One region of the Streptomyces sp. NBC_01283 genome, then DNA from elsewhere that is predicted to be linked to it. Evidence: predicted binding sites of a transcription regulator. Region 1 holds the regulator's gene; the other holds the start of a gene.
The links. Region 1 encodes HspR, which represses chaperone genes until heat shock. Its sites were predicted from a motif close to TTGAGNNNNNNNNNCTCAA; they were not measured.

Region 1 (4,207 bases):
CGCATGACCGAGGAGACTCCGGGCTTCGGCGACAACGCCGAGAAGCCTGACGTCCCCTCCGGCGCCACCCCTGATGACGCGGCGCCGCAGGCCGCCGAGCCCTCCATCGAGGAGGGCCCGGCGGCCCCGGCCGGGGACGCAAGCAAGGCATCCGCCCAGTCGGCTCAGTCCGCCCAGTCCACTCAGGACGTCGGTCTGATCGCGCAGCTCGACCAGGTGCGTACGGCGCTCGGCGAGCGCACGGCGGACCTCCAGCGACTGCAGGCGGAGTACCAGAACTACCGCCGCCGTGTGGAGCGGGACAAGGTCACGGTCAAGGAGATCGCCGCGGCGAACCTCCTGTCCGAGCTCCTCCCGACCCTCGACGACGTCGGCCGCGCCCGTGAACACGGCGAGCTGGTCGGCGGCTTCAAGTCCGTCGCGGAGGCCCTGGAGACGGTCGTCGCCAAGATGGGCCTGCAGCAGTTCGGCAAGGAGGGCGAGCCCTTCGACCCGACGATCCACGAGGCCCTGATGCACTCGTACGCACCGGACGTCACCGAGACGACCTGCGTCGCGATCCTGCAGCCGGGGTATCGCATCGGCGAGCGCACCATCCGCCCCGCGCGGGTGGCCGTGGCCGAGCCGCAGCCGGGCGCGCAGACGGTCAAGGGCGAGTCCGAGACCGCTGCTTCCACGGACTCCGCCGACGCGGCGGAGGACAAGGAGACCGGTGGCCCGGACGAGGGCTGACATGACGGAGCTGTTGTGAAGCGAGAGGAGGGACGTCGGGGATGAGCACCAAGGACTTCATCGAGAAGGACTACTACAAGGTCCTCGGCGTCCCCAAGGACGCCACCGAAGCCGAGATCAAGAAGGCGTACCGGAAACTCGCACGCGAGAACCACCCGGACGCCAACAAGGGCAACGCGAAAGCGGAAGAGCGCTTCAAGGAGATCTCGGAGGCGAACGACGTCCTCGGGGACCCCAAGAAGCGCAAGGAGTACGACGAAGCGCGTGCTCTCTTCGGCAACGGCGGCTTCAGGGCCGGTCCCGGAGGCGCGGGCGGCGGCGGCTCGTTCAACTTCGACCTGGGCGACCTCTTCGGAGGCGGCGCCCCGGGCGGCGGTGGAGCGGGCGGCGCGGGCGGCGGCTTCGGGGGCGGTCTGGGTGACGTCTTCGGGGGCCTGTTCAACCGAGGCGGCACGGGCGCGGGCGGCGCGGGCACGCGTACGCAGCCCCGGCGGGGCCAGGACATCGAGTCCGAGGTCACGCTGAGCTTCACGGAGGCGGTGGACGGGGCCACGGTCCCGCTCCGGATGTCCTCCCAGGCTCCCTGCAAGGCCTGTTCCGGCACCGGCGACAAGAACGGCACACCGCGCGTGTGCCCGACCTGCGTCGGCACGGGCCAGGTCACGCGGGGAGGCGGCGGCGGTTTCTCCCTCACGGATCCCTGCGTGGACTGCAAGGGGCGTGGGCTCATCGCCCAGGACCCCTGCGAGGTCTGCAAGGGCTCGGGCCGGGCGAAGTCGTCGCGCACGATGCAGGTCCGCATCCCCGCGGGGGTGTCGGACGGCCAGCGCATCCGCCTGCGAGGCAAGGGCGGCCCCGGTGAACGGGGCGGTCCGGCAGGCGACCTGTACGTGGTCGTGCACGTCGACACCCACCCGGTCTTCGGCCGCAAGGGCGACAACCTGACGGTGACGGTACCGGTGACGTTCGCCGAGGCGGCACTGGGCGGCGAGGTCAAGGTCCCCACGCTGGGCGGCCCTCCCGTCACGCTGAAACTGCCGCCGGGCACGCCCAACGGCCGTACGATGCGGGCGCGGGGCAAGGGCGCGGTCCGCAAGGACGGTTCACGGGGCGACCTGCTCGTGACGGTGGAGGTATCCGTACCGACGTCGTTGAGCGACCAGGCGAAGGAAGCTCTGGAGAGCTACCGCGAGGCGACTGCGGACGACGATCCGCGGGCAGAACTGTTCCAGGCCGCGAAGGGAGCATGAGATGGACGGCCGTCGTCGACAGTCCAATTTTGGGCGGGCGTACCAACTGACTGACGAGACGCCGGTCTACGTCATCTCCGTGGCCGCCCAGCTCAGCGGACTCCATCCGCAGACCCTGCGCCAGTACGACCGCCTCGGTCTGGTCTCCCCGGACCGCACGGCGGGCCGTGGCCGGCGCTATTCCGCCCGCGACATCGAACTGCTGCGCACCGTCCAGCAGTTGTCGCAGGAGGAGGGCATCAACCTCGCCGGCATCAAGCGCATCATCGAGCTGGAGAACCAGGTCGCCGCGCTGCAGGCGAGGGTGGTCGAGCTGTCCAGCGCCGTGGAGGGCGCGGCCGCCGCGATGCAGCAGCGCGAGGCCGCGGTCCACGCGTCGTACCGCCGCGACCTGGTCCCGTACCAGGACGTGCAGCAGGCGAGCGCCTTGGTGGTGTGGCGTCCTAAGAGGACGTCGGAGCAGTAATTTTTCGTGCGCCGTGCGCGCCGTCGGGGCCGGGAGGTGGGAACCTCCCGGCCCCGACGTGCGTTGGCGGTGACGACCTGAAGATTCTTTGCTTGTTTCATGCTGGGGAAGTGGGGGGCTCGCCATGACCATGGTGGGACTTTTCTGGATCGCCGAGGGCGATGTGTACGTGGGCGCGAAGCCGTCGGGCCTCGCGGCGGGGGCGCGGCTCACTCCGGAGGGAGTGGTGGCCCTGGGGGACAAGCAGGCGGGTCTGTGGCCCTGGGAGGACGTCCACGCCCTTTCGGTCGAGGACGCCCCCGTGAAGTCCCTGAAGCGCAACGTGGGCGTGCTGGTGGACCTGGCGCTGACGGTGGGCCTCGGCGGCGGCGACGAGGCGCCCACGATGACGCTGCGGGTCTCGGGCGCCGAGGGCGACACGGACCTGACGGTGTACACGGCGGCGGCCACGGGCTACTCGCAGACGGAGTACGAGCTCTCCCGCGCCCTCCTGTCCCGCCTCACGCAGGGCGCGGGCACGCTGCTGACGACGCTGGCGGCGATGGCGGAATGGGGCAGACGCCACGAGGGCGGCACCCCGAAGACATCGGACCGCGAGGCCCTGCTGCGCACCTGGACGGACCTGAACGACTGACCTGCGGCAGGTTCAGCCCTCCGCGTCCCCCGTATCCCCGGTCTCCCCCGTCTCTTCCGTCTCTTCCGTGTCGAGAATTCCTGACCGGCCTATGAGATAGCCGAGTTGGGCCCGGCTTTCGCTGCCGAGGATGGCGGCGAGTTTGGCTATGTGGACGCGTGCGGTGCGGACATTCATGCCCAGACGCGCGGAGATCTCGGAATCGGTCAGCCCCTCGGTGAGGAAAGCGGCGATGGCGCGTTGGCGGGTGGTGATGCCGTTCTCCGCAGGCTGGGGCGCCGACTGGGGCCACATGGGGGTGGCAAGGCGCCACAGCCGGTCGAAGGTGGTGGCGAGGTAGCCGACCACGGCGGGGTGGCGCAGTTCGAGGGCGCGGCTGCGGTCCTCGCTCGCGGGGATGAAGGCGACCTTGCGGTCGAAGACGAAGAGCCGCTCGGTGACCTCGTCGAGGGTGCGCACCTCGACATCCCCGTCGAGCTGTTCGAAGTGGGCCAGAGCAGGCAGCGAGTGACGCGTCGTGTGCTGGTAGAGCGTCCGCATCCGGCAGCCACGGGTGAGCAGCGCCTGCTCGCGCGGAAGGGCGGCTTCCAGGATGTCGGGAGGGCGGGATCCGCCGGGCTGGATGGTGAGCACTTCCTGCGAGGCCGCCGCCTCGGCCCGGCCGACGGCTTCGTTGATGCGGGCGATTCCCCTCAGCTCCGTGGTGGTGGCGGCTTCATCGGCCTCGTGGGCACGGGGTTCTGTCGTCACGTCGACTCATTCCATCGCCGAGTTCAGTGATCCTTGTCGAGGATTCCGGACTGGGCGATCAGATAGCCGAGTTGAGCTCGGCTCCCGCTGCCCAGGGCGGCGGCGATCTTAGCGATGTGGGCGCGGCAGGTGCGGACGTTCATGCCGAGCCTGCGGGCGATTGCCTCGTCGACGTGGCCCTCGATGAGCATTCTGGCGATCGTGCGCTGTACGCCGGTGATGCCGTTGGTGGGTGGGGCGTACGGCACGTCGTCGACCAGGGGGGTCGCCCGGCTCCAGAGTTGCTCGAAGACCTTGGCCAGGTACTCGATCAGGCCAGGGTGACGAAGCTCCAGAGCCGCGTCCTGCCGGGTGTGCGCGGGAATCAGGGCGACC
Region 2 (4,207 bases), 2.5 Mb from region 1:
GCTCGTCTACGCCTGGATGGCGGCCCGCAAGGAGCGGACCGCCACCCGCTGACGGACTACCTGGCGAGCGCCGCGACCACCCAGCGACGGGTGACGAACATGCTGTCCGCCGCCCCGATCTCGATGAGCTTGCGGGCGGCCGGGTAGGCCTCGTTGCCCTCGATCTCATAGCCGACGTCGAACGTGCCGGGCACGTCCCTGACCTCGGGCTCGCGCCGTGCCGCCGCGCCCTGGCCGCTCTGCTCGTCGGCCGTGACGGCGGCGAGCTCGGCGAGCAGCTTGCGTTGGGCGGCGGCGAGCGCCTGGCGGGGGTCGCGCGTCCGCGGCGCGGCTGCGGCGCCCTTGCCGCCCGAGGGAGGCGGTGCGATGTCGGTGCTCGGCTCGCGCGTCGTGCCGGTGGTCTCGCGCGTGGCGATCTGTGCCTGGACGACGGTCGCGTCGTTGTCCAGGACCACGCGGATGAGACCGCGGTCGGGCGTGATGACCGGTATGCCGTCGAAGACCTGCCGGAACGTCACATGGGTCTCCAGGGACACCGGCTCCCCGAGCTCGGAGCCGTCCTTCGCCCCGGAGTTCTGCATCAGGTCGTGCACGCTGTCCACGACGAGCTCGGCGCCGTCGGCGTGCCGCTCGGCGAACGTGCGCGCCGCCTCGACCGCCCGCTCCGTGGGCAGTTGCCGCAGGTTGCGGTGGTTGGCATCGGCGAGCTTGACCCACCGGATCGCGTGCGGAGCCGTGGAGACGGTCCGGTCACCGGAGGTGGCGCTGAGCACGCCCTGCCGCTCGACCTGCACCTCTTGCAGCGCCGCCGACGGGAAGTCCGCGATGCGGCCCATCCTGGTGAGCTCCTCGCCCGGGTCGCGCGGCGCGAGCTGCACGATCTGCGGGCTGTCCGGCGCCTGCGTCAGCGGCTCCCTGAGGGAGTCACGGGCGTTGAACCAGCGCCATGCGTACCAGTTGTCCGGCACGTGCTCGCGGTAGAGGGTCCGCTCGCCGTTGAGCCGGGCCGTGGCCTCGGCCTGGTTGGCGCCGACCGCGGCGACCGAGGGCGCCTGCCCCTTGTAGATGTCCCAGCTCGCGTTCAGCCACGCGTCGGTGAACGTCTGCCCGGCCCGCCACTTCTCCCAGAACTTCTTGCCGTAGTCCGGGCTGTCGATGCTGACGGTCTCGAACCCGAAGATCATGCGGAAGCCGATGTTGGGCCCCGCCCAGGTACGGATGGGGGAGTGCCCGCCGAGCACCCGGACCGAGTTGCAGGTGGACCAGAAGATGTAGTTCACCTTCTCGTTGCCCAGCGCCATCCGGTTCGAGATCGCGTCGCTGCGGCCGTCCCAGACCGCGCCGAGCGGCGCGAAGAAGACGCCGTTGCCGTCCATGCCGCCGTGGCCCGAGTGGTAGACGGCGACCACCGCGTCCATGCCGTACCGGTCCTGCCAGTTGTCGTACGTCTCCTCGTACGCCCACACCTGCGCCCCGCCGTCCGCGAACCAGAAGTTCCGGTCGTAGAACTGCTGGAGGTAGGCGAGCCATCCGGTGGCGTCTTCGTGCGTGTGGAAGAGAGTGTTCTGGTTGACGAACCTCTGGATGCTGAAGGCCCCCCACCAGCCGAACGTCGAGTCGCGGTCACCGGCGGCCCCTGGCTTCGCGCCTTCCAGTGGAGACGGACCGCGTTCCGAGTAGTTCATGCGCATGGCCAAACCCCCTGAGTGGACTCCTCGTCCCGTGGGCGAGGGGGCCTCAAAGTGTCACCGCAGACGCGCCGTGCACAGTTGGCATTTCGGCCATAGCGGCCACGCCCCGGGACTGCCGTGGTGCCTCAGACACCCCGGGTTTCCCGGCTGGACGGCCGGGATGTGATCGGATGGGCGCACGGAAGTTCCGGGACGCATCACGGAACCGCACTGAAGGGATCTACATCGTGGCTACCACGCGCTCCGCGCACACGGTCTGGGAAGGCTCTCTGACGGAGGGCTCGGGAACCGTTACCTTCGACTCCTCCGGGATCGGGGAGCAGGCCGTTTCCTGGCCGTCCCGCGCCGAGCAGGCCAACGGCAAGACCAGCCCGGAAGAGCTGATCGCCGCCGCGCACTCCAGCTGCTTCTCCATGGCGCTGTCGCACGGTCTGACGGGCGCGGGCACCCCGCCCACCCGGCTGACCACCTCAGCCGACGTCACCTTCCAGCCGGGCACCGGCATCACCGGCATCCACCTCACCGTCGAGGGTGAGGTGCCGGGCCTCGACGAGGCCGCGTTCACCTCCGCCGCCGAGGACGCCAAGGCGAACTGCCCGGTGAGCCAGGCCCTGACGGGCACGACCATCACGCTGTCGGCGAAGCTCGCCTGACGTACTTGCGTACGGCTTTACGCCATTTTCCGGCCGTGCCGCCGTCCTCCGGGGCGGCGGCACAGCCATGGGCGGCATTGACAATATGCCGCTCAAGTTTTGTGATGGAGGTCGAAGTACGCCGGGAAACGGGCTCGCGGTGGAAGGGGACTGGACATGGCACGTGCAGTCGGGATCGACCTCGGTACGACGAACTCGGTGGTGGCCGTCCTGGAGGGCGGTGATCCCACGGTCGTCGCCAACGCGGAGGGAGCGCGCACCACACCGTCGGTCATCGCCTTCGCGAAGAACGGCGACGTCCTCGTCGGAGAGGTCGCCAAACGGCAGGCGGTCACCAACGTGGAGCGCACCGCACGCTCCGTCAAACGGCACATGGGCGACGGGAGTTGGCGGTTCCCCGAGGGCGGGTCCGTGGACGGCACCCGGTACACCGCGCAGGAGCTGTCCGCCCGCGTCCTGCAGAAACTCAAGCGTGACGCCGAGTCCTACCTGGGCGAGGACGTGACGGACGCGGTCGTCACCGTCCCCGCGTACTTCGACGACACCCAGCGCCAGGCCACCAAGGAGGCCGGTGAGATCGCGGGCCTGAACGTGCTCCGCATCATCAACGAACCGACGGCCGCGGCCCTCGCGTACGGCCTCGACAAGGGCGACGACCAGACGGTCCTCGTCTTCGACCTCGGCGGCGGCACCTTCGACGTCTCGCTCCTGGAGATGGGCGAAGGCGTCATCGAGGTGAAGGCCACCAACGGCGACACGAAGCTGGGCGGCGACGACTGGGACCAGCGCATCGTCGAGTACCTGGTGCGGCAGTTCAAGAACGCGCACGGAGTGGACCTCGGCAAGGACAAGATGGCGCTGCAACGCCTGCGCGAGGGGGCCGAGAAGGCGAAGATCGAGCTGTCGTCGTCGAGCGAGACGGACATCAACCTGCCGTACGTCACGGCGTCGGCGGACGGCCCTCTGCACCTGGCGGAGAAGCTGACCCGCGCTCAGTTCCAGGAGCTGACAGCGGACTTGCTGGAGCGCTGCCGCGGCCCCTTCCACCAGGCGGTGAAGGATGCAGGCATCAAGCTGTCGGCCGTCGACCACGTGATCCTGGTGGGCGGTTCGACGCGGATGCCCGCCGTGACGGAACTGGTCAAGGAACTCACCGGCAGCGAACCGCACAAGGGGGTCAACCCCGACGAGGTGGTGGCGCTCGGCGCGGCGCTCCAGGCCGGTGTGATCAGGGGCGACGTGAAGGACGTGCTGCTCCTGGACGTGACGCCGCTGTCCCTCGGGATCGAGACCAAGGGCGGCATCATGACCAAGCTCATCGAACGCAACACGACCATTCCCACCCGGCGTTCGGAGACCTTCTCGACCGCCGAGGACAACCAGCCGTCGGTCGGCATCCAGGTCTTCCAGGGGGAGCGGGAGATCGCCGCGTACAACAAGAAGCTCGGTGTCTTCGACCTCACCGGACTGCCCCCGGCGCCGCGCGGCGTGCCCAAGATCGAGGTCACCTTCGACATCGACGCCAACGGCATCATGCACGTGTCCGCCAAGGACGAGGCGACGGGCCGCGAGCAGCGCATGACGGTGACGGGCGGCTCCGCGCTGCCCAAGGACGACATCAACCGCATGGTGCGGGAGGCGGAGGAGCACGCGGAGGAGGACCGCAAGCGGCGCGACGCCGCCGAGACCCGCAACCAGGCGGAGCAGCTCGTCTACCAGACGGAGCGGTTCATGCGGGAGAACGAGGAGCGGATCCCCGCGGACACCAGGGCCGAAGTGGGCGCGGCGGCAGAGGAGTTGAAGGGCATCCTGAAGGACAGGCCCGACGACACGGCGGCACTGCGCACGGGCGTGGAGAAGCTC

Region 2: the regulator HspR is predicted to act here: its motif matches at 2,422-2,440, upstream of dnaK (molecular chaperone DnaK).

The regions. Positions count from the first base shown of each region.
Region 1 is NZ_CP108430.1:4,504,494-4,508,700, reverse strand. It holds gene dnaK (molecular chaperone DnaK) at 1-7, shown strand, start outside; gene grpE (nucleotide exchange factor GrpE) at 4-732, shown strand; gene dnaJ (molecular chaperone DnaJ) at 774-1,982, shown strand; gene OG302_RS20495 (heat shock protein transcriptional repressor HspR) at 1,984-2,448, shown strand; gene OG302_RS20490 (hypothetical protein) at 2,573-3,082, shown strand; partial or broken gene OG302_RS20485 (LuxR C-terminal-related transcriptional regulator) at 3,095-3,787, opposite strand; gene OG302_RS20480 (helix-turn-helix transcriptional regulator) at 3,856-4,207, opposite strand, start outside.
Region 2 is NZ_CP108430.1:2,032,570-2,036,776, reverse strand. It holds gene OG302_RS09235 (amino acid permease) at 1-52, shown strand, start outside; gene OG302_RS09230 (DUF6345 domain-containing protein) at 57-1,691, opposite strand; gene OG302_RS09225 (OsmC family protein) at 1,919-2,344, shown strand; gene dnaK (molecular chaperone DnaK) at 2,501-4,207, shown strand, end outside.